4 regions of the Rhizobium sp. AB2/73 genome follow, and region 2 is predicted to be linked to each of the others. Evidence: predicted binding sites of a transcription regulator. Region 2 holds the regulator's gene; each other region holds the start of a gene.
What was found. Region 2 encodes HrcA, which represses chaperone genes, less so after heat shock. Its sites were predicted from a motif close to GTTAGCACTCNCNNNNNGNGAGTGCTAAC; they were not measured.
Positions count from the first base shown of each region.

Region 1: the regulator HrcA is predicted to act here: its motif matches at 2,754-2,782, upstream of groES (co-chaperone GroES).
Region 3: the regulator HrcA is predicted to act here: its motif matches at 4,009-4,037, upstream of groES (co-chaperone GroES).
Region 4: the regulator HrcA is predicted to act here: its motif matches at 4,108-4,136, upstream of groES (co-chaperone GroES).

Region 1 covers NZ_CP067075.1:96,829-102,731, forward strand. The annotation lists gene I8E17_RS34455 (hypothetical protein) at 85-507, opposite strand; gene groL (chaperonin GroEL) at 605-2,233, opposite strand; gene groES (co-chaperone GroES) at 2,289-2,603, opposite strand; gene I8E17_RS34470 (usg protein) at 2,886-3,158, shown strand; gene I8E17_RS34475 (hypothetical protein) at 3,333-3,605, opposite strand; gene I8E17_RS34480 (DUF429 domain-containing protein) at 3,602-4,423, opposite strand; gene I8E17_RS34485 (3'-5' exonuclease) at 4,440-5,411, opposite strand; gene I8E17_RS34490 (hypothetical protein) at 5,616-5,903, shown strand, end outside.
Region 2 covers NZ_CP067071.1:4,136-10,038, forward strand. The annotation lists gene hemW (radical SAM family heme chaperone HemW) at 1-790, opposite strand, end outside; gene rdgB (RdgB/HAM1 family non-canonical purine NTP pyrophosphatase) at 827-1,471, opposite strand; gene I8E17_RS00030 (VOC family protein) at 1,483-1,899, opposite strand; gene rph (ribonuclease PH) at 1,911-2,627, opposite strand; gene hrcA (heat-inducible transcriptional repressor HrcA) at 2,800-3,888, shown strand; gene I8E17_RS00045 (GFA family protein) at 3,911-4,345, opposite strand; gene grpE (nucleotide exchange factor GrpE) at 4,561-5,202, shown strand; gene ptsN (PTS IIA-like nitrogen regulatory protein PtsN) at 5,292-5,756, opposite strand; gene raiA (ribosome-associated translation inhibitor RaiA) at 5,845-5,903, opposite strand, start outside.
Region 3 covers NZ_CP067071.1:387,780-393,682, reverse strand. The annotation lists gene I8E17_RS02005 (response regulator transcription factor) at 1-304, opposite strand, end outside; gene I8E17_RS02000 (cache domain-containing protein) at 301-1,677, opposite strand; gene I8E17_RS01995 (bifunctional riboflavin kinase/FAD synthetase) at 1,823-2,806, opposite strand; gene I8E17_RS01990 (TIGR01459 family HAD-type hydrolase) at 2,822-3,670, opposite strand; gene groES (co-chaperone GroES) at 4,096-4,392, shown strand; gene groL (chaperonin GroEL) at 4,467-5,903, shown strand, end outside.
Region 4 covers NZ_CP067073.1:297,316-303,218, reverse strand. The annotation lists gene I8E17_RS27330 (glycosyltransferase family 4 protein) at 1-877, opposite strand, end outside; gene I8E17_RS27325 (hypothetical protein) at 962-1,375, opposite strand; gene I8E17_RS27320 (hypothetical protein) at 1,668-1,907, opposite strand; gene groL (chaperonin GroEL) at 1,962-3,590, opposite strand; gene groES (co-chaperone GroES) at 3,645-3,959, opposite strand; gene I8E17_RS27305 (usg protein) at 4,238-4,510, shown strand; gene I8E17_RS27300 (GFA family protein) at 4,925-5,299, opposite strand.

The sequences.
Region 1 (5,903 bases), on a different replicon from region 2:
AAACCTCCTCAGTTGAGCAAAGAGTCGTCGGTAAAAATCAGGTCCGCATCCTCAAAGAGGCACGCGGCAGGTCAGATGGAACGGCTAGATCTCGAATGGCCGGCGGCGGCGGTCTCCTTTCCGGTAGCTGCACAGGCCCAGACCGCCAAGCCGGCGTGCGTCCAGCCTGCGGCGATTGGCTCCGTAGACATTGAAGGTAGGAGACGAGCTTTGTTTTCCACTTTGCTCATCGTCCTTGTCCAATGCCTTCAGCGCTTCAATGATTTCGTCATAGGAGACCGCTTTGTCTGTTCCGGGATAAAGACGGAGGGCCGGGATGGACTCGATCGCGAAGATATCGGACGCCCAGGAAGCAAGTATCGCCCGCTTCTCTTCCTTGCCGATGCCATCGGCGGCAAGCACGTCACGCGGGTGGTCGAAATGTTTGGCCGGATGAAGCAGATGCGCGGCGCTGATCGCTGCCGTTGCTTCTTCCGGTATCGATTTGCTGATGTTCTCCTTTCTCATAGCTTGGCTCCATTGATCCCGGCCGATGAAACTGGTCCGAGGAATTGTTTGAAGGGGGGCCTGCCCCCGAGGGCAGGGCAGGCCCGTATCGATCAGCTTAGAAGTCCATGCCGGCGCCGGCGGGCATGGCCGGAGCGGCTTCCTTTTTGGGCTTCTCGGCGATCATGGCTTCCGTCGTCACCAGAAGACCGGCGACGGAGGCCGCATCCTGGAGCGCGGTACGGACGACCTTGGCCGGATCGATGACGCCCTGAGCATAAAGGTCGCCGTATTCGCCGGTCTGGGCATTCCAGCCATAGGAGAAGTCAGCTTTCTCGCGCAGCTTGCCGACGATGACGGAGCCTTCGGCGCCGGCGTTCTCGGCGATCTGGCGGACCGGAGCCTCGATCGCACGGCGAACGATCTCGATACCGACTTTCTGGTCCTGGTTGGCGGCGTCGAGATTGTCGAGCGCCTTGACGGCACGCAGCAGCGCGACGCCGCCGCCCGGCAGGATGCCTTCCTCCACGGCTGCACGGGTGGCATGCAGCGCATCATCGACGCGATCTTTCTTCTCCTTCACTTCGACTTCCGTCGAGCCGCCGACGCGGATGACGGCAACGCCGCCGGCAAGCTTGGCGAGGCGTTCCTGCAGCTTCTCGCGGTCGTAATCGGATGTGGTTTCCTCGATCTGGGCGCGGATCTGTGCGACGCGGCCGTCGATTTCCGCCTTGGAGCCGACGCCGTCGATGATGGTGGTGTTTTCCTTCTCGATCGCCACCTTCTTTGCCCGGCCGAGCATGTTGAGGGTGACATTCTCCAGCTTGATGCCGAGGTCTTCGGAGATCACCGTGCCGCCGGTCAGGATGGCGATATCTTCGAGCATCGCCTTGCGGCGGTCGCCGAAGCCCGGAGCCTTGACGGCAGCGATCTTGAGGCCGCCCCGCAGCTTGTTGACCACCAGTGTCGCAAGCGCTTCGCCTTCGACGTCTTCAGCGATGATGAGCAGCGGCTTGCCGGATTGGACGACAGCCTCAAGGACCGGGAGCATCGCCTGCAGGTTCGACAGCTTCTTCTCGTGGATCAGGATATAGGGATCTTCCAGTTCGACCCGCATCTTGTCCTGGTTGGTGACGAAGTAGGGCGAGAGATAGCCGCGGTCGAACTGCATGCCCTCGACCACTTCGAGTTCGGTCTCGGCGGTCTTGGCTTCCTCGACGGTGATGACGCCTTCGTTACCGACCTTCTCCATCGCCTCGGCGAGATAGCGGCCGATTTCGGAATCGCCATTGGCAGAGATGGTGCCGACCTGAGCGATCTCGGAATTGCTGGTGATCTTGCGGGCGTTGGTCTTCAGCTCCCTGACGACAGCATCAACGGCGAGATCGATGCCGCGCTTCAGGTCCATCGGATTCATGCCCGACGCCACCGCCTTGGCGCCTTCCTTGACGATTGCCTGGGCAAGCACGGTCGCGGTAGTCGTGCCGTCGCCCGCAAGATCGTTGGTCTTCGACGCCACTTCGCGCAGCATCTGGGCGCCCATGTTCTCGAACTTGTCTTCCAGTTCGATTTCCTTGGCGACAGAAACGCCGTCCTTGGTGATGCGAGGGGCGCCGAAGGACTTGTCGATGACGACATTGCGGCCCTTGGGTCCGAGCGTGACCTTCACGGCATTGGCGAGCACATCGACTCCACGCAGCATGCGTTCACGGGCATCGGTGTGAAACTTGACTTCTTTCGCTGCCATTTCTCTAACTCCTCAATAGGCAGCTATCTGACTGATGGTTTCGTGGTGCAAAGGCTCACGCAGCCTTTTTCTGCTCGGCCTGGGCTTCGATGATGCCCATGACATCGCTTTCCTTCATGATCAGCAGATCCTCGCCGTTGATCTTGATCTCGGTGCCGGACCATTTGCCGAACAGGATGCGATCGCCGGCCTTGACGTCGAGCGGCTGGATCTGGCCGGCCTCGTTGCGCGCGCCGGGACCGACGGCGATGACCTCGCCTTCCTGCGGCTTTTCCTTGGCGGTGTCGGGAATGATGATGCCGCCCTTGGTCTTCTCTTGGGATTCAACCCGGCGGACGAGAATGCGATCATGAAGCGGTCGGAACGACATGTTTTCCTCCAATGGACAAACAATGATGACGTTGTTCCCCCTGGCCGGACCGGATGACCAGTCCGGGCGGGTGCAAAACCTCGGTCGAGCTTTTTGCGCGAAATGATCTGGTTTTGCGATTTTTCGATTTCAAGAGGGCGAAATAAAAAAATTAGCACTCGAATGAAAGGGCTGCTAACACGCTGGAAAGGAACGATAAACAGCGCATTCGCGTTCAAAAATCCGTTGATGGCCGCAAAATTTTCCGCCACCTTCACAGTGTCATGAAAACGGAGATGAAGCATGCGATTTTCATCGGATCTGGAACGTCAGCTCAACGGCTACGGTCTTACCACCGCTCACATCCTTTACCGCATTCCCGATTTTGAATCCGTGCTGCAGACCTATGTCTGGCAGGACTACGACCTGGCGCCCGATTTTCCTGAGATGCACAAGTTCCTGGATTACTGGCAGACCACCCTCGATGGTCCCCTGCATTCCGTGCGCTATACCCATCAGCGTCTGATCGGACCCAACGAATGGCGCCGTGTCGAAGGCGAGTTCAAGCTCCACTGAGGTCTTGAAACTGGATTTTTATGCTCCTAGCTCTTTCGCGGCCGAGGCTTGATGAGCTCGGTGGTCGGTCAGTAAAGATCTTGAAAGGAATCGAACCAACGCCCTATCTGTTACATTCGCCACACGGCTGAAAATACTCGATGATTTACTGACCGCGAAGTGCCATGCGCGTGTTCAGCGGCGATCAATGTTTTCCTGATCGGCAATCGCCTTGACGACCTCTAAGTCCATTGCGGCACGCGGCTCAATTCGGGCAACCTCGCTGGCGACCTTGGCCCAATGCCAGTATTCGCTGGCATGACCTTGCGCCCGGCTTCGCGCTGCTCTTCGTTGCGCCTCGTAATAGGCATTGACTGGATCCGCAACGGCAAGCCGCCTGGCGTCCTCCTGCCAACGGCGGCGGATCACCCGGCGATATTCGATCCACTGCCTCAGAAATCCGATCATGCCCGGCCCCGCCGCGATGACAAAAGTTTAGATTGAGGAATCCAGATCGCCGAGGTGTCATCGCCGAACGGTATAGCGGTTCCTTCGTAGACACATATTCCAATCCAGGCGCAAATGACGGCATCAAGCATGTCTTCAAACGCCTTCAGCTGCCATGCCGGAGCCTCGGGGGAAGGCAGCAGCAAAACGTTAGAAGCGCCTGTTATTTCCTGGTCCAATCCGTCGATGATGGACTGCCAAGTTTCGAAGAGTTTGATGCGCCGGCCGGCGGGAGTTTCCGATGGCCAGTAATTGCGGGCCTTGCCCTGCTTGTAAGGCAGCCGCCTTTCGGCGCACATCAGTTCGACCAGAGCCGGATGCGGGTAGACTTCCAAAAGGCCCGGCACGCCAACTTCTTTCGTCAGTAGGCGATATCCGCAGCGCTCGAAGCCGCCCCTCAGATCGTCACTGATCTTTCCCGGTCTGATCGCACTCGGCGTGTGCGTGCTACAATGACGGGCGCCATAGGCTGCAGAAACCAGATTGTCCGAAACACGCCGCGCGGTGATTGGCCCAAGAGACAGGGGCATATCTACGGCAACAAGATCGACAGGAGCCTGAGCTGTTTCCTCTGCAGCAGCAAGGAGAGCGGCGGGTTCTGCGACGGAACCAAAAGGGCGTGAATTCGAGATCGGGCTTTCGTTGCCGTGATCCAAAAGGTGACGATAGGAAGATCCGGCAAAGATCAGGCGCCAATTACCAGCCGTGGAGGAAACCAGCGCGACACCGCTCGGCTGGCTCGTGGTCCACGCCGCATCAATACCCAGAATGGTCGTCATTGCTTTCCCCGACCATTCAATTGGCCCTGAAGCGATCGAATGCCGTCAGGTATTTGACCGGCGGATCGGCATCCCATCGATAGATTTCCGTGCGAAGGAAGTGCATCTCCCCCTTTAATGTCTCCTCGGGAAGTTCAATCCACCAGGATTTCGGACGGCCGTCCGATCCGTCAGACCAGCGGTATCCGCGCGCCTTGAGATGGTCCTTCATGTCGAAGGGACTGTTTTCCGCATAGATGCGAACCCGCGACCGCTGGCTGGCCTGATAAAGTTCGGCGAATGGCGCGGTGACCATGCTCGGTCGCACCTGCCCGAGCACTTCCAGCAGAGCAAAACAATCGTCGACCGCACGATGACCATCATGAAAATATCCGGACTGGCCGATTAGGTAGCCGAGCTTACTGCCCTCGAAGCCGCGCGCGGACCAGCCAATCTCCGAAACGGAACAGGCCCAGGCCTTATGCACGAAGACCGGCGAGAATGCTTCGCAGAACGGGCGGTCGAAACCTGCATTGTGGGCAATGATCAGATCGGCGGGCTCGATCAGGGCATTCAACAGGACAGTATCGATGGCCTGATCCGCAACCATGTCGTCAGTAATCCCGGTCAGGCGGGAGATGTCCGCCGGGATGGCGATTGCCGGCTGCCGCAGTCCGCCATAGACACCAGTGACGTCGCCGAGTTCTCCAGCATCATTGAAGGTGAAGGCGATCACGCCGATTTCGATGATTTCATCTGTGCGGTAGTTGAGGCCGGTCGTTTCGGTATCGAGGATGATGCCGCGACGCGGAAAACCCGGATGTGGATATTTTACGATTGGACGCGGCTGAAGCTTTCGCAATATGCGGTAGTTGCCGGTGGTTTCCAGATGATGTGCCATGGCTTCGTCATCAATGCCTAATGCGTCCTTCGCGATGACCTGCGGCCGGGCAACTCGCTCCTTGGTTACGGGAACAGGAGCTGCAAAGAAGTCGAGTTGCGAAGTCATTCCATTCCAATCGATTGCAGCGTCTTCGAACGCACAATACGTATTGGCGCCGGTACGAGCAACGCCCTTCCCCGCTCCAGTTCGCCTGGGGCCATCCGGCTATAGGGATTTCGAACAATCGCTCTTTCGGGCAAGGAATGACTTTAGGATTAGGCCTCGAAATCGTAGGATGCCCACATTGATTTGATGACTTTGAGAGCAGTCATGAACGAGCGGAAACCCCAGCCAAACCGGGAACATCACTTTTACGTCTCAATCGCCAAATTCCTGTTCCACCACTCTCAGCATGGCATTGTTACTGTACGCGATCCCATAAGGCTGGCGAATGCGGCACAACGTGGACTGCATCCTATCATGCTCTACGGCGTCACCGTCGCCGGTCTGCCGATCCGCTGGCTGACATTCTCGCCGGTGGACCAGCCTAAATCATTGTGCGGCGTACTGCTGACCGCCTGGAAGAACGCAAAGGGATTGCGCGGCCTACCAGATGTT
Region 2 (5,903 bases):
TGAGATTGTGCCGGCTCTCGGCGCCGGGGCGCGCGTGATTGGAAACCTCATAGGCCGGCATGCCCTCGCGCTCGGTGATCTCCTGGGTCGCCTCGTAGAGCAGCGCCGATTGATCGCCATCGGGCACGATCAGCTTTCCGGCCCTGTGCAGGCCGTAGAAGGGCGTGCCCTCCTCGATCGTCAGCTGGTAGAGCGAGAGGTGATCGACCGCGTAGGAGATTGCCTCCTTCAGCTCGCGCTCCCATTCCTCGACAGTCTGGTTCGGTCGGGCATAGATGAGATCGAAGGACATGCGCGGGAAAATCTCGCGCGCCAGCCTGATCGCCTTCAGCGCATCGGCGACATCGTGCAGACGTCCGAGGAATTTCAGGTCGCGGTCGTTCAGCGCCTGCACGCCCATCGACACACGATTGACCCCGGCGGCGCGATAGCCACGAAAGCGCTCGGCCTCGACGCTCGAAGGATTGGCTTCCATGGTGATCTCGATGCCGTCAGGCACATGCCATGTCCTGGCAATGCCATCGAGCACCGCACCCACCGTTTCCGGCTTCATCAGCGAAGGCGTGCCGCCGCCGAGGAAGACGCTTGTCACTGTCTTCGGGCCGCTGATCATGCGCATCGTCGCCATTTCCTTCAGAAAGGCGGCGGCGAAGCGCTCCTGATCAACAGGCTGATGACGGACATGGCTGTTGAAATCGCAATAGGGACACTTGGCCGCGCAAAAGGGCCAATGCACATAGACGCCGAAACCGGGTTCGCCGGTATCGGGCAGCAATTGCGCCCCGTGCATCAGATCTTGTGTGTCCACGATTTCCACGGGATTAGCTTACGCCTCCAGACAGGTTTCGACAAAGATCTTGAAGGCGCGGGCGCGGTGCGACAGCGCCTGCTCGTCGCCGGGCTTCCAGCCATGCTTCTGCTCGGCGCTCATTTCGCCGAATGTGGTCTCGTAGCCCTTGGGCTGGAAGACCGGGTCGTAGCCGAAGCCCTGGCTGCCGCGCGGCGGCCAGACGACTGTGCCTTCCACTTCGCCGCGGAAAAGCTCGGTATGTCCATCGGGCCAGGCAAGGCACAGCACGCTGACGAAGCGGGCCGTGCGGCTTTCCGGCGTGATGGCGCCGGCCTTCTCCAGGGCGGTCTCGACCTTCCGCATGGCCATGGCGAAGTCACGCGTCCCGTCAGCCGTCTCCGCCCAATTGGCCGTATAGACGCCGGGATCGCCGCCAAGCGCATCGATAACCAGACCGGAATCGTCCGAGAGTGCCGGCAGGCCGGACGCATTGGCGGAGGCCAATGCCTTGATCTTCGCATTTTCCTCGAAGGTCGTGCCCGTTTCTTCCGGTTCGATGAAGTTGAGATCGGCGGCGGATTTGGCCGTAAAGCCGAGCGGTCCGATCAGATCGCGGATTTCCTGGATCTTGCCGGCATTGTGGCTGGCGACGACGATAGTCTTAGTATCGAGCTTGCGCATGTGCTGTCCCGTCATAGGCCCCAGATGCGGGGTTCGGCGCATTCCAGGCTGTTGCCGGCCGGATCGCGGAAATAGATCGAACGGCCGCCATTCGGCCAGTGAAAATCGGCTTCGATATCGACACCGGCAGCCTTCAGCCTCTCGGCCATCGCTTCGATGTCGTTGCCATCGACACGGAAGCAAACGTGACCATGACCCTTGGTCCCATGCGGCGGCACGGGCAGGGCGCCCGGTTCGTGCGGCTTGGCCGTTTCCTCGCTGTTGAAGATCAGGAGCACACCCGGCCCGCAGCGATAGAAGACATGACGGTTGCCGCCTCGCGATATCTTCTCCAATCCGAGTATGCCGCCATAAAAGGCTTCGACGGCATCGAGATCGTCTGCATAGAGGGCAGTTTCAAGAACACCTGCGAGGGCCGGGTCAGCCATTCAAGATATCCTCAGGCGATGGCCTGCTTCTGCAGCTCCACCAGTTCGGCGATGCCGGTCTTGGCGAGGTGCATCAGCGTGGCAAATTCCTCTTCGCTGAAGGGGGTGCCCTCAGCCGTTCCCTGGATCTCGACGATGCCGCCCTTGCCGGTCATGACGAAATTGGCGTCGGTCTCAGCCGAGGAATCCTCGAGATAGTCGAGATCGATGACAGGCTGGTCGGCAAAGATACCGCAGGAGATAGCGGCGATGTGATCCTTCAGCACGCGCTCGACCTTGACCATGTTGCGGCTTTCCATCCACTTCAGGCAGTCATAGAGCGCGATCCAGCCGCCGGTGATCGAGGCCGTGCGCGTGCCGCCATCGGCCTGGATGACGTCGCAGTCGACGGTGATCTGGCGCTCGCCCAATTCCTTGAGGTCGACAACGGCGCGCAGCGAACGGCCGATGAGGCGCTGGATTTCCTGCGTGCGGCCGCCCTGCTTGCCGGCGGCGGCTTCGCGCTTCATGCGCTCGCCGGTTGCGCGCGGCAACATGCCGTATTCGGCCGTGACCCAGCCCTTGCCGCTGTTGCGCAGCCATGGCGGCGTCTTGTCTTCCAGGCTTGCCGTGCAGAGCACATGCGTATCGCCGAATTTCACCAGGCAGGAGCCTTCCGCATGCTTGGAAAAATTGCGCTCGAACGACACCTTGCGCATCTGGTCGGTTTTTCTGCCTGAAGGCCGCATTCCACTCTCCTGAATGTTCGTTGACCGCTTCTACGACCCGCAGGCCGCTTTTGCAAAGGAAAAGCAGGCCGTAAAGCTGCCCGGCAGCCGTGGCGACATTTTTCCCTTTTGCCATTGCTAACTGAATGATTATATTTTGCCCAAGGCTCAACGGAATGGATCTGACAGCGAAATGGTATTCACGACATCGTCGGTCTCGGATGTCATTGCTGCACTGGACGAACGCTCCAAGGAAATCTTCCGCCGCATCGTCGAAGGCTATCTGGAAAATGGCGAGCCGCTGGGCTCGCGCAATCTTTCACGCCTGCTGCCCATGTCGCTGTCGCCGGCCTCCGTGCGCAATGTCATGAGCGATCTGGAGGAGCTGGGACTCATCTATTCGCCGCATGTGAGCGCCGGGCGCTTGCCGACTCAGGTCGGTCTGCGCTTCTTCGTCGATGCCTTCATGCAGGTCGGCGATCTCTCCGCCGAGGACCGCGCCAATATCGATCGGCAGGTGCGCGGCGGCAATCGTGACCAGCCGGTGGAATCGATGATGTCGGAAGCAAGCCGGGTGCTGTCGGGCATTTCGCGCGGTGCCGGGCTCGTCATTACCTCCAAGAGCGATCCCGTTCTCAAGCATGTGGAATTTATCCGGCTGGAGCCGACCAAGGCGCTCGCCGTGCTCGTGGGCGAGCACGATCAAGTGGAAAACCGCATCATCGAGCTGCCGGCCGGCACGACCTCGTCGCAGCTGACGGAGGCCGCCAACTTCCTCAACGCCCATATGACCGGGCAGACGATGCCGGAATTGCGGCGGCAGTTGCAGAGCCTTAAGGAAAGCGTGCGCCAGGAGCTGGACAGCCTGTCGCATCAGCTGGTCGAGCGCGGTATTGCCGTATGGTCCGGTGGCGATGACGACGGCAAGCCGACACAACTCATCGTGCGCGGCCACTCCAACCTGCTCGCTGAAATCGGGGGCGCGGAGGATCTGGATCGCCTGCGCCTCCTCTTCGATGATCTCGAAAAGAAGGACAGCCTCATCGAGATCCTCAATCTTGCCGAAAGCGGGCCGGGCGTGCGCATCTTCATCGGCTCGGAAAACAAGCTCTTCTCACTGTCCGGCTCCTCGCTGATCGTTGCACCCTATCGCGACGAGGACGATCGCATCGTCGGTGCCGTCGGCGTCATCGGCCCGACGCGGCTGAATTACGCGCGCATCGTGCCCATGGTCGATTATACCGCCCAACTGATATCGCGGCTGTCGCGGCCTGGAATCTGAGGAGCGGATTTAGCTGCTGCGGTCAATCGGGAAGCAAGGTTCCAGATCCGCCCATCTCGGCTGGAAAGTCCTTCTGCTTTGGCAGCCCGTCTCTCAGATGCAGCACCGTCGTCTCGTAGTTGACATGCATGACAGGCTGAAAATCGAGGTCGGGAAGGACTGCCGCATAGACGTCCGTAACGCCCCATGGCGGATGCTCGGTCAAAAGATGGCCGCCGCAGACCGTGCACCACTTGCGCACGCTCTTCTCGGTTTTCTGATAGCTGCCGATCTTGTCCGCGCCCTTGGTGATGTGGACGGCTTCCGGCGGCCAGAGCGAGAAGGCATTGACCGGCCCTGCCGACCATTCCCGACAGGACTCGCAATGACAGTAACCCATCGCCATTGGCTCGCCATCGACTGCGATTCCCACCGCGCCACAGAAACACTTGCCTGAAAGGGATTTGCCATTAGACATTGATGTCACCTCACGCTGTGCTGAGATGCACTTCAGCATACCACCGGGAAGGAGGCCTGAACAGTCGACGTCTTGAACAGCGTCCGGGAGCGGCGGGCCGTATTGCCGCCGCCGCAAAGCCAGGATTTGGCTGTTCTTCTCGACAAAGCCTTGATTTTTTCCAGCCAAACCTCGATATCGGGCACATCCAAAGACCAAGCAATTCGGAGACCGTCATGACCGACGAAACAACAAAAACCGGACCTGACGCCACGGCGGCTGACACGTCAGCGGATTTCGCGCAGGATGCAGCGGAAACCGTTGATGCGGCCGAGCCGTCTCAGCCAGATCCGGTTGAGCTGCTGAAGGCCGAGAACGGCGAACTGCGTGATCGCTACCTTCGCCTCGCTGCCGAGATGGACAACCTCCGTCGCCGCACCGAGCGCGACGTGAAGGATGCAAAGTCCTATTCCGTGGCAAGTTTTGCCCGCGACATGCTCTCGGTGGCCGACAACCTGCGCCGCACGCTGGATGCCATTCCGGCCGACGCCCGTGATGGCGCCGATGCCGGCCTGAAGACGCTGATCGAAGGTGTAGAGATGACCGAGCGTTCCATGCTCTCGGCCCTCGAGCGTCACGGCGTGCGCCAGCTCGAGCCCATCGGACAGAAGTTCGATCCCAATTTCCATCAAGCCATGTTCGAAGTGCCGAACCCTGAAGTGCCGAACAACACGGTCGTCCAGGTGGTGCAGGCCGGCTTCGTCATCGGCGATCGCGTTCTGCGCCCGGCCATGGTCGGCGTCGCCAAGGGTGGCCCGAAGATCGTGGAAAATGCCGAGCAGGGCGCCAACAGCCCGCTGGATGAGAAAGACGCCTGATCTTTCAGAGCGATAGCGAAAAAGAAAGAGCCGGATGATGTTAGATCATCCGGCTCTTATTTTTGCCTTGGTCCGATGCAATCCAGCTGTCAGGCAGCGTTGGATGCCTGCTCCTCGTTGAGGAAGGCGTAGATGGCGGAGGCGGAATCGGTGGCACGGAGCTTCGCGACGAGATCCTGGTCCCGCAGAACGCGGGCAATGCGCGAGAGCGCCTTCAGGTGGTCTGCGCCGGCACCTTCGGGTGCGAGCAGCAGGAAGACGAGATCGACGGGCTGGTCGTCCAGCGCCTCGAAATCGACAGGCGCTTCAAGGCGCGCGAAAATGCCGGCGATGGATTTGATGCTGGAAAGCTTGCCGTGGGGAATGGCGATACCGTTGCCGACGCCGGTGGAGCCGAGGCGCTCGCGCTGCAGCACGACGTCGAAGATTTCGCGCTCGGGCAGTCCGGTGAGCTTGGAAGCTTTGGCGGCCAGCTCCTGAAGCAGTTGTTTTTTGGAATTTGCCTTCAAGGCGGGGATGATCGCATCTTGCTGTAGCAAATCTGCCAATGCCATTCTCTTTATCCTTCGTGTCGCCGAGAACCGATGACGGGCAAGCGGCGGCCAGCTGCGATGATGCGCAGCCGCCGCTTATCTTCTATTCTCAGCCTTTGATATTGGCTGCGTCGATCCAGCCAATGTTGCCGTCCTGACGGCGATAGA
Region 3 (5,903 bases), 380 kb from region 2:
CACCGCGCATGATCGACGAAGAGATGTACTCGCGGCTGTCATGCATGGACAGCATCACGATCCGCGTCTCCGGAAGCTCCCGGCGAAAGAGCTCGATCGCCTCGATACCGCTCAGCTTCGGCATATTGATATCCATCAAGGTAACCTGCGGGAGCGTCCGTCGCCCGACCTCCAGGCCGATCTGCGCAAGGTTTGCCGTCCCGACCACCTCTATGTGGTCGAACGTCTCCAGCACGGCTTTCAATCCGTCCAACACCACGGGATGATTGTCGATCAACAGAACACTGATCCTGTTGCTTTTCATGCTGCATCCACCTTTGCTCTTGGCGAGGCGTTGGCCGATTTCGGCAGCATCGCAATCAGTGTGGTACCATCCGCCGTGCTTTGGACGAGAAGAAGGCCGCCGAAATGTGCCATCCGCTCCTGCATGTTCCTCAGCCCAAGTCCGCCCTTGCCGTCGCCGGTGCCGTCGAAACCAATGCCGTTGTCCGAAATTCTCAAGCGTGCGCGCCCGCGATCACTCCAAAGTTTGATCGCAAGAACAGTCGCCCCGGAATGGCGCTCCACGTTGTTCAAGGCCTCCTGCGCGACACGGTAAAGCGCGGTATTGGCTTCCGGCTTCAGCATGCTGGTGAAGCCGGAAGCCTCGATCTCGGTTGCGATCCCGGTCCGCTCGGCGAAATTGTTCGCGAGCGCGGTCAGCGCCGCCGTCAAGCCGAGATCATCCAGCACGCGGGGACGCAGATCATGCGAGAGCCGCCTGATGTCCTTGATCGCGCTGTTCAGAGTATCGATACCCTTCTCGATCGTCGTAGCGGCATCATCGACCTGGTTTCGTACCTTGCGGTTGGCAAGGTCCATGACATAGCGCACGCCGAGGAGATTCTGTGACACGCCATCGTGCAGTTCACGGGCAAGGCGGGCGCGTTCCTCCTCCTGCGTATCAATCACTCTTTGCGTCAGCTCCTTCAGCCGACCATCGGCCATGCGTCGCTCACGGAAGGTCAAGAGCATGCAAGTCGTGAAGACGACCAGAACAGCAGGGACGGCAATGAGTGTGACGACGACAAAGGTTCCTTTTATGTTTGCCCGCATGGCGGCATTGGCCGCCGCAGTCTGGGTGAAAATATCATCCAGATAGACGCCGGTTCCGACAACCCAGTGCCATTTATCAAGGCCGACAGCGAATGAGAGCTTATCGGCGACACGGCCGGTGGAAGGCTTCTCCCATTTGTATTGGTGCAGGCCCCCGCCAGTTTTTGCGGTCTTGATGAGCTCCGCGATGACCTTGTCGCCGTCCGGATCGGTCAAATCGATCCAATTGCGCCCGTTGCGAAATCTCTCGCGCGGATGAACGACGTTGTTGCCATCGTAGTCGTAGACAAAGAAGTATCCGTCCGGTCCATAATCAAGCGACGTCAGGATCGCGGCTACCTTGTCCTTCGCGGCCTGATCGTCCGGGGCTGCGTCCCGATAAATCGCCTGAATGGCCGACACGGCAAGATTCGTAAGGTTGACGATCTCCGTTTCCTTCGCCCTCAGCATGTTCTGTTCGAAGGTCTCGATATTGCTCTTGGTAAGATTGGTCGACTGCCAGGTAATGAAGGCAGTGATTGCCAGGATCGAGATGACGAGAGGCGCGAGCGCGAGCGCAATAATCTGGTTGCGTAGTGTCAACGACTGCTCCTCCCAAGAACCGGCGCGGAACAATGACCCTTGTCCGGCATGAATTCAACAGTCTCTCGGCGGCGTTGATGTCAGCCCGAAATCGGAGCGATGATACAAGGCGGAAAACCTTTCCCACCCCATCACTTCGCGAATATCAGTCGAAGGCGATGGCGCGATCAAGCTCGCTGAGCGGCTGGACGCCGGCAAGCAGCGCGCGTGCTTCGTCCTCATCCTTGCGGATCTGCGCGACCAGCGGATCAAGACCGTCGAACTTCAGTTCGGGGCGGAGATAGCCGAAGAAGGAAACCGAACAGATCTGGCCGTAGAGATCGCCGCTGAAATCGAAAACGTAGGTCTCCAGCAGCGGCGAGCCGTTGTCCGTCACCGTCGGACGCCGGCCGTAGCTGGCGACGCCATCGCGGACGATACCGTCGGCCGTTCGAAAGCGAACCGCATAGATGCCTGCCCTCAGCGATGACTCCGGCGGCAGCTGCATGTTTGCCGTCGGGAAGCCGAGCGTGCGGCCGAGCTTCTCGCCGCCGATAACGGGCGCCTGAACGGTATAGCGATAGCCAAGCAGACCGGCGGCTTGGGCTACATCGCCTTCCGCGAGCAGCGCGCGAATGCGGCTCGACGAGATGACCTCCGTGTTTTCGTCGCGGAAGGCATCGATCAGCGTCACGCCGAAGCCGTTATGGCTACCGGCATTCATGAGGAAGGCGGGGCCTCCCTGGCGATCATGGCCGAAATGGAAATCGAAGCCGGTGACGACTTCCGACGCGTGCAGCCAGTCGATCAGGATCGAATGCACGAATTCATCCGCCGAACGCTGCGAAAAGAGGCGATCGAAGGGATATTCGATGACGGCGTTGAAGCCGAGCGCTTCGAGGAGACGTGCTCTGAGCGGCGCAGGCGTCAGACGGAAAACGGGCTGATCGGGTTTGAAGACGGTGCGCGGATGCGGCTCGAAGGTCAGCACCAAAGCAGGCAGGCCGCGCTCCCTGGCAATCTCCAACGCACGCGTCAGCACCGATTGATGGCCCCGATGCACACCGTCGAAATTGCCGATGGCGACCACCCCGCCCCTCAGGGCATGGGGAAGCGGCTCGCGGGTTTCGTTGCGATGGAAAACGGTCATCGACTGCCACTCTCCTCAGACAAGGCGCGGCATCCACCACTTCGGCGAGGCCTGCTCGCGCGCCAGGAAGGCGCCAACAGCGGCCTCATCCGTATGCCCTTCGACGACATATTCCCGGGCGTGGATGCCATGGCTGATATAAAGAAGATCGAGGCCGTAATCGAGTGCGCCACGCACGTCGGTCGGCATGCCGTCGCCGATCGCCACGACGCGCGACAGCGGAAATTCGCTCTTTACCTCGCGCGCTGCCGCAATTGCCGCATCATAGATCGGCTGGTGCGGCTTGCCGGCGATGCGCGTCTGTCCGCCGAGCCGCTCATAATAGGCGGCCATGGCCCCGGCACAGGGTATCATGCGATGGCCGCGCTCAACGACGAGATCCGGATTGGCGCAGATCAGCGGCACCTTGCGAGCCGACCAGGCCGTCAGCATGTCGGTATAATCGTCAGGTGTTTCGGTCTCGTCGTCAAAGAAACCGGTGCAGACGATGCTTTCGGCCTCGCCAGCCTCGACGCGCTGAACGTCAAGGCCTTCGAGGATGCCGATGTCACGCTCGGGGCCGAGCAGAAACACTTTTTTCGGTCCCTCGGCAATCAGCCTGCGGGTGACATCGCCCGAGGTGATGATGCGATCGTAAACGCTGTCGGGAACCCCGATCGCACGCAGCTGCTCGACGACCTTCGGAGCAACGCGTGGAGAGTTGGTGATAAGGACGACGGCAAGGCCTTCGCCGCGGGCCGCTTCGAGCGCGATGGAGGCCTCCTTGTAGGCCGTGACGCCGTTATGGAGCACGCCCCAGACATCGCAGAGCGCGACATCATAAAGTCCGCCGATGTCGCGAAAGCTCTCGATCCGTTTGCCCATGCCATCCTCGCAACAAATAAATCACGGGCTGACATCGCAAACCGGCCGGCAAATTACAAGAGCGGCATGCAAGGTTTTTGCGGCGCACAAGTCCTGAGAAGCAGACGTGCGCAAGATCGGCGAGCGGCAAGATTGCGCAGCGGAAGCAACAGCATGACACTCTGGAAAAAGCGCGATCTGACCCTTTCCGGAGAGGAGAAAATGAGAGGAACTTCGCAACGACGTGCTACACGCCACCGCCATCGGCGTTAATCATCCTCAAAACAAGCCGTTACGCGCCGTAAAAAATTCACAGTGCTGTCCTTGACTCGCTCGGAAGCCACCCCTAAATCACCGTCGCTAGCACTCGCCAACAGTGAGTGCTAACAAAGTCCATACGGATCCCCCGCTGATCCGTGAATGTCATTTGATCGAGGGATTAGACAATGGCAAGCACCAATTTCCGCCCCCTTCATGACCGCGTCGTCGTTCGTCGCGTCGAGTCGGAAGAAAAGACCAAGGGTGGCATCATCATTCCCGATACCGCCAAGGAAAAGCCGCAGGAAGGCGAAATCGTCGCCATCGGCTCCGGCGCTCGCGATGAATCCGGCAAGGTCGTAGCACTCGACGTCAAGGTTGGCGATCGCGTTCTGTTCGGCAAGTGGTCCGGCACCGAAGTCAAGCTCAACGGCGAAGACCTTCTGATCATGAAGGAAGCCGACATCATGGGCATCATCGGCTAATCCGGCCGGTTCCCTTTTCCGATACAGCTGACGGGTCTTAAAGCCCGGAAAACGCGAATTCAGGAGTTTCAAACATGGCAGCTAAAGAAGTAAAATTCGGCCGCGGTGCCCGCGAAAAGATGCTTCGTGGCGTCGATATCCTCGCTGACGCAGTGAAGGTCACGCTCGGCCCGAAGGGTCGTAACGTTGTGATCGACAAGTCCTTCGGCGCTCCGCGCATCACCAAGGACGGCGTTTCGGTCGCCAAGGAAATCGAACTGGAAGACAAGTTCGAAAACATGGGCGCCCAGATGGTCCGCGAAGTCGCTTCGAAGACCAACGACGTCGCCGGTGACGGCACCACCACTGCAACCGTTCTCGCCCAGGCCATCGTTCGCGAAGGCGCCAAGGCTGTTGCAGCCGGCATGAACCCGATGGACCTGAAGCGCGGTATCGACCTCGCTGTTGCAGAAGTCGTCAAGGATCTCCAGGCCAAGGCCAAGAAGATCAACACCTCGGAAGAAGTTGCCCAGGTCGGCACGATCTCCGCAAACGGTGAAAAGCAGATCGGCCTCGATATTGCCGAAGCCATGCAGAAGGTCGGCAACGAAGGCGTCATCACGGTTGAAGAAGCCAAGACCGCCGAAACCGAACTTGAAGTCGTCGAAGGCATGCAGTTCGACCGCGGCTACCTCAGCCCCTACTTCGTAACCAACCCGGAAAAGATGATCGCCGACCTTGAAGACGCGTTCATCCTCCTGCACGAGAAGAAGCTCTCGAACCTGCAGGCAATGCTCCCGGTTCTCGAAGCCGTCGTTCAGACCGGCAAGCCGCTCCTCATCATCGCTGAAGACGTCGAAGGCGAAGCTCTTGCTACGCTCGTCGTCAACAAGCTGCGCGGTGGCCTGAAGATTGCTGCCGTCAAGGCTCCCGGCTTCGGCGACCGCCGCAAGGCCATGCTGGAAGACATCGCCATCCTGACGGGCGGCACCGTCATCTCCGAAGATCTTGGCATCAAGCTCGAGTCCGTGACCCTCGACATGCTCGGCCGCGCCAAGAAGGTTTCGATCTCCAAGGAAAACACGACGATCGTCGACGGCGCTGGCGCCAAGTCCGACATCGAAGGCCGTGTTGCCCAGATCAAGGCTCAGATCGAAGAAACCACCTCCGACTACGACCGCGAGAAGCTGCAGGAACGTCTTGCCAAGCTCGCTGGCGGCGTTGCCGTCATCCGCGTCGGCGGCTCGACGGAAGTCGAAGTGAAGGAAAAGAAGGACCGCATCGACGACGCTCTGAATGCGACGCGCGCCGCTGTTCAGGAAGGTATCGTCCCGGGCGGCGGTATCGCTCTCCTGCGTTCTTCCACGAAGATCACTGCCAAGGGTGAAAACCAGGATCAGGAAGCCGGCATCAACATCGTTCGCCGCGCCCTGCAGTCGCTGGTTCGCCAGATCGCTGAAAACGCTGGTGACGAAGCTTCGATCGTTGTCGGCAAGGTTCTCGACAAGAACGAAGACAACTACGGCTACAAC
Region 4 (5,903 bases), on a different replicon from region 2:
TGCCTGAAACACCGTTATCAATCACTTCCGGAACCGAACCGCATCCGAACGCGACTACCGGGGTGCCGCATGCCATTGCCTCGATCATCACCAGCCCGAACGGTTCAGGCCAGTCGATCGGGAAAAGCAACGCGCCGGCATTGCCAAGGAAATCGGCCTTCTGGTGCTCGTTGATTTCGCCGATGAACTCGACGTTCGGATGGCTCTTGACCATCGGCGCGATCACCGTGTCCCAATAGGCCTTGTCCGCATTGTCGATCTTGGCGGCGATCTTCAGCGGCATACCAACCTTGGTTGCGATGCGGATCGCGCGATCCGGACGTTTCTCGGGCGAGATTCGTCCCAGGAAGGCAAGATAGTTGCCTTTGGGCTTTGCCGTGAAGGAAAGAAGATTGGTCGGAAGACCGTGATACACAGTTCCGGACCAGTTGACCGGTGGCATCGGGCGACGCTGATCATTGGAGATCGATACAAGCGGGATATCAGGAAAAGCCTTGTAGAAAGGCTTGAGATCCGGCAGGTCGAGACGTCCATGTAGCGTCGTGACTGTACGATCCGAAAAATCCCGAATCAGCGGGAAATGCAAGAGATCAATATGGAAATGTAGGACATCGAATTCATGCGCCCGCCGGCGGATCTCCTCCAGCAGGACGACTTGATGCGGAAGATGATCCTTGACGGCCGGATTGAGCCTGAGCGCGACGTCCGAGCACGCCACCAAGGTTGCCTCGGTAACGGAGTCACCGCTAGCAAACAGCGTGACGTCGTGACCCTGAGCGACAAGTTCTTCGGTAAGATAGGAAACGATGCGCTCGGTTCCCCCATAAAGCTTCGGTGGAACGCTTTCGGCAAGCGGCGCAATCTGGGCGATCTTCATCGGCAAAACCTCCTCATAAGAGCAAAGAATGGACGGCAAAAATCGGGTAGCGTCCTAAAAAGGCACGCGTTTACAAGGCGATGTCTACGCTTCTGATATCTGGCGGCGGCGACCTCCCTTTCTAAGGCTGCTAGAAACAAAACGGCCGGCGAAACGGCGCAGCCGCGATCTCTGGCGACGAAGTTTATCGGCCTCCGCAGGCCGCGACGAGATCATGTCTTGGCCGTCATCCAAGGACTTTAAAGCGGCGATGATGTCATCATAGGAGACGACATGGTCCGCGCCTGGAAAGCGCCGAAAGCCGGGCATCGATTCGATTGCGAATATATCCGAGGCCCAGGACGCAAGAATGGCGCGCTTGTGATCCTTGGTGATATGCTCCGCCGACAGAACATCGCGCGGATGGGCAAAATGTCGGGCAGGATACAACAAATGCGCCGAGGTGACCGCAGCGGTGGATGGGTCGCTTATTGTGATACCGTCGGTTTCCTTTCTCATATCTGGCTCCATCGATGTCTGATCGCTGAGTTCTGGCCACGTTAGGAAGCTTCAGCTTGGTCCGTTACCCTCCATGGCGCCCCCTCAGCAAATGAATTGCCTTCGAGCTCGGAGAGTGCCGCCGCGCGCAAGGCTGACGGTTCGTGCAGGGCTCTGCTATAATATCTTGCGACCGTCGTCATGATCTGCGCAACGGCAGTAGGATCACGTGAGACCCCTTTACCACGCGCTATCGATTTGACGACGTCCATGCAGATCCGCAGATCTTCCCGCGAAAGAGAAAGAGGGCTGTTCATCCTTCCGCCACCTCCGGAAAGGTGCCGCGCGCACCCTGCACCAGTATTTTCAGCTGCCGCGGATTTCGTACTCCCTGGCGGTATAGTTCTATTACTATAGCAGCGATCCGCTCGCCCTCTTCCGATTTGCGCGGAATATCCGCCGCTGCCCGGATCTCATCAAAAACGCGCTGGCAAAGGTCCAGGTCGCGCGAATCGAGCGGCGCATCTGATCTCTTGATGATCGTCTGAACCATTCGTGATCTCCATTGCGGAGCCCGCTCCACCAGAGGGTGGAGCGGGCTTGACCGTTAGAAGTCCATTCCTGCTCCAGCGGGCAATGCGGGAGGTGCCTCCTTCTTCGGTTTTTCGGCAATCATGGCTTCCGTCGTCACCAGCAAGCCCGCGACCGAAGCTGCATCCTGAAGTGCGGTGCGCACGACCTTGGCCGGATCGATGACGCCTTGAGCATAGAGATCGCCATATTCATTCGTCTGGGCATTCCAGCCATAGGAGAAGTCGGTCTTCTCGCGCAGCTTGCCGACGATGATCGAACCTTCCGCGCCGGCATTCTCTGCTATTTGGCGAACCGGCGCCTCGATTGCCCGGCGAACAATATCGACGCCGACGCGCTGGTCGTCGTTTTCCGTCTTGAGACTGTCAAGCGCCTTGACGGCTCTCAGCAGAGCAACGCCGCCGCCCGGCAGGATGCCTTCCTCGACCGCGGCTCGGGTCGCATGCAGCGCGTCATCGACACGGTCCTTCTTTTCCTTCACTTCGACTTCGGTCGAGCCGCCAATGCGGATAACGGCAACGCCGCCAGCGAGCTTGGCAAGACGTTCCTGCAGCTTTTCGCGGTCGTAGTCGGAGGTGGTTTCTTCGATCTGGGCCTTGATCTGGGCAACACGGCCATCAATGTCCGATTTCGAGCCGACGCCATCGATAATGGTCGTATTCTCCTTCTCGATCGCCACCTTCTTCGCCCGGCCGAGCATGTCAAGGGTGACGTTCTCGAGCTTGATGCCGAGATCTTCGGAGATGACAGTGCCGCCCGTCAGGATGGCGATGTCTTCCAGCATGGCCTTGCGGCGATCGCCGAAGCCCGGAGCCTTGACGGCAGCGATCTTCAGGCCGCCACGCAGCTTGTTGACGACGAGGGTCGCAAGCGCTTCGCCTTCGACGTCCTCAGCGATGATGAGGAGCGGCTTGCCGGTCTGAACGACGGCCTCCAGGATTGGAAGTAGCGATTGCAGGTTCGAGAGCTTCTTTTCATGGATGAGGATATAGGGATCCTCGAACTCCACCCGCATCTTGTCGGCATTGGTGACGAAATAGGGGCTGAGATAGCCGCGGTCGAACTGCATGCCTTCAACGACTTCGAGTTCGGTTTCGGCGGTCTTGGCTTCTTCAACCGTGATGACGCCTTCGTTGCCGACCTTCTGCATGGCTTCGGCGAGATAACGGCCGATCTCGGCATCGCCATTAGCCGAAATGGTGCCGACCTGGGCGATCTCGGCGTTATTGGAGATCTTGCGGGCGTTGGTCTTCAGTTCCGCCACGACAGCGTCGACGCCGAGGTCTATGCCGCGCTTCAGATCCATCGGGTTCATGCCGGACGCGACCGCCTTGGCGCCTTCCTTGACAATCGCTTGAGCGAGAACCGTCGCTGTCGTGGTGCCATCGCCGGCAAGATCGTTGGTCTTGGAGGCGACTTCGCGCAGCATCTGGGCGCCCATGTTCTCGAACTTGTCTTCGAGTTCGATTTCCTTGGCAACGGTAACACCGTCCTTGGTGATGCGCGGAGCGCCGAAGGACTTGTCGATGACGACGTTACGACCCTTCGGGCCGAGCGTGACCTTCACCGCATTGGCGAGCACATCGACCCCTCGCAGCATGCGTTCACGGGCATCGGTGTGAAACTTGACTTCTTTCGCAGCCATTTCTTTAACTCCTCAATAGGCAGCTATCAGACTGATGGTTCGTGGCTTGGAGGCTCAGGCAGCCTGTTTCCGCTCGGCCTGGGCTTCGATAATGCCCATGACATCGCTTTCCTTCATGATGAGCAGGTCTTCGCCGTTGATCTTGATCTCAGTGCCGGACCATTTTCCGAACAAGATGCGATCGCCAGCCTTGACGTCGAGGGCCTGGACCTGGCCGGCGTCGTTGCGCGCGCCCGGCCCGACGGCGATAACCTCGCCTTCCTGCGGCTTTTCCTTGGCGGTGTCGGGAATGATGATGCCGCCCTTGGTCTTTTCCTCGGAATCGACGCGGCGGACAAGAATGCGATCATGAAGCGGTCGGAACGACATGTTTTCCTCCGTTGAGCAAAAAAGATGACGTTGATCCCCTCACCGGACCGGATGACCAGTCCGGGCGGGTGCAAAACCTCGTTCGAGCCTTTCGCGCGAAATGATCTGGTTTTGGGATTTTTCGATTTCAAGAGGGATGGACAAAAAAATTAGCACTCACCTCAGGCGGCTGCTAACATACTGGAAAGGAACAAGAAAATGGCACTTTGCGTTGAAAACCCATTGATGGCCGCAAAAATTTGCGCCACCATCCGACTGTCACGAAACGGAGATGAAGCATGCGATTTTCGTCGGAACTGGAAGGTCAACTAAACGGCTATGGGCTGACCACCGCGCATATCCTCTATCACATTCCCGATTTCGAATCCGTCCTGCAGACCTACGTCTGGCAGGATTACGATCTGGCGCCCGATTTTCCCGAAATGCATAGGTTCCTCGATTTCTGGCAAACCAATCTCGACGGGCCGCTGCATTCCGTCCGCTACAGCCATCGGCGCCTGATCGGTCCAAACGAATGGCGTCGCGTCGAAGGCGAGTTCAAGCTCCATTAAGACCCGAACCGAAACTTTCCTTTCCCAGTCTTCGATAATCAAGGCTTGATGAGCTCGGTCGTTCTCCCTTGCCAACCCTCGACAGGCCGGGGAGGCTCAGGCTCAGCTCCTGCCGGGCGGAGAAGATTATCGGCTGGAGGGATTTGAATCCTTGCTGGTCTTGTAGGTTCAGCAGGAACAGGGGCGCGTCATCCTCGTAACGACCTGTCGTGATTATTTATTGCATGCGAAGAATGTCAGCATCGACGGGCCGATATCTCCATCAGTCCTGCTCACGGCTTTCGCCAATAACTTTGTCGATCAGACCTTCATTGCGTGGGAAGGCCGAGTAAGCGGAGAAGCATTCCAGTCACGCGTACCATTTGGTCCGCTTTTTCTGTTTTTGGCGGCGGCTACCCCGCCATCATGCGCGCCTCATCGTCTATCCTCCTCGTACTGCTCCGCGCCTTCGATCGATGAAAGCCAGGGTTCCCGCCGTTTGGTCCAAACCTCATAGCTGGGTCTGAGATGCGTGGGTGCCGCGCTCAGGACCCCAAGCTTGATCTCGACCTCGCTATCGCCAACGGCAAACACGCGCGAACCGCAACGCGGGCAAAACTCGCGTCCAGCAAACTCGCTCGTCGCGCCTTCATAGTGAAACTCACTTGCGGGCCATAGGCCGAAATAAGTGAAGGCGGATCCGCTTTCCTGCCGGCAATCCGTGCAATGACAAACGCCGATACGTAGCGGTTTTCCGCGCACCGTTAGACGCACTTGCCCGCAACGGCATGATCCGGTTAATTCCTTCATGGGATTGTCCGCGTCATCGCTTACATTCGTGATTGGGCCTTCCCCGCGGCTGACCTGTTCGGTCCGCCAGCGTCCATCGGACAGCTGGTAGCTGATTTCGGTATCTTCGCCGCCCTGCTGTTGGCGGGCTGCCGCAGATTTGGCGGCGGCAAGCGCACTCCCGTGATCGGGAAACGTCTCCGACCAAACATCACCGACGCGATAGGCAAAACCCTCGTCATGGATAGCAACGTGATATGTTAACGGCATTAGTTCCTCCGGCTCGGCCGAGCACTCGTGGAATTTGGAAACGGTGCGACAAGGGTCGATCCCTTACAGGAGGAACACCCATGCATTATCTCACGGCCTCCCATCAAAGTTCGCAGACCAGGAAAAGTTTCCAAACAGCAAGAGATATTTACGTTTGCAAGAAACAAAACGGAGCCGACCGGCCTGGATTCCAGACCAAAATTCCGGTGAATGGCAGTTTTATATGGCGCGAGGGCTAATGGGATGGGCAACCCGTATTGTTCGCGGCATAGCACAAGAAATCATGTGAGCTACAAAACGACAACCAAGTGCCAATATTCGTTTCATCGGCGACCGGGGCAGTGAGATAACTAGA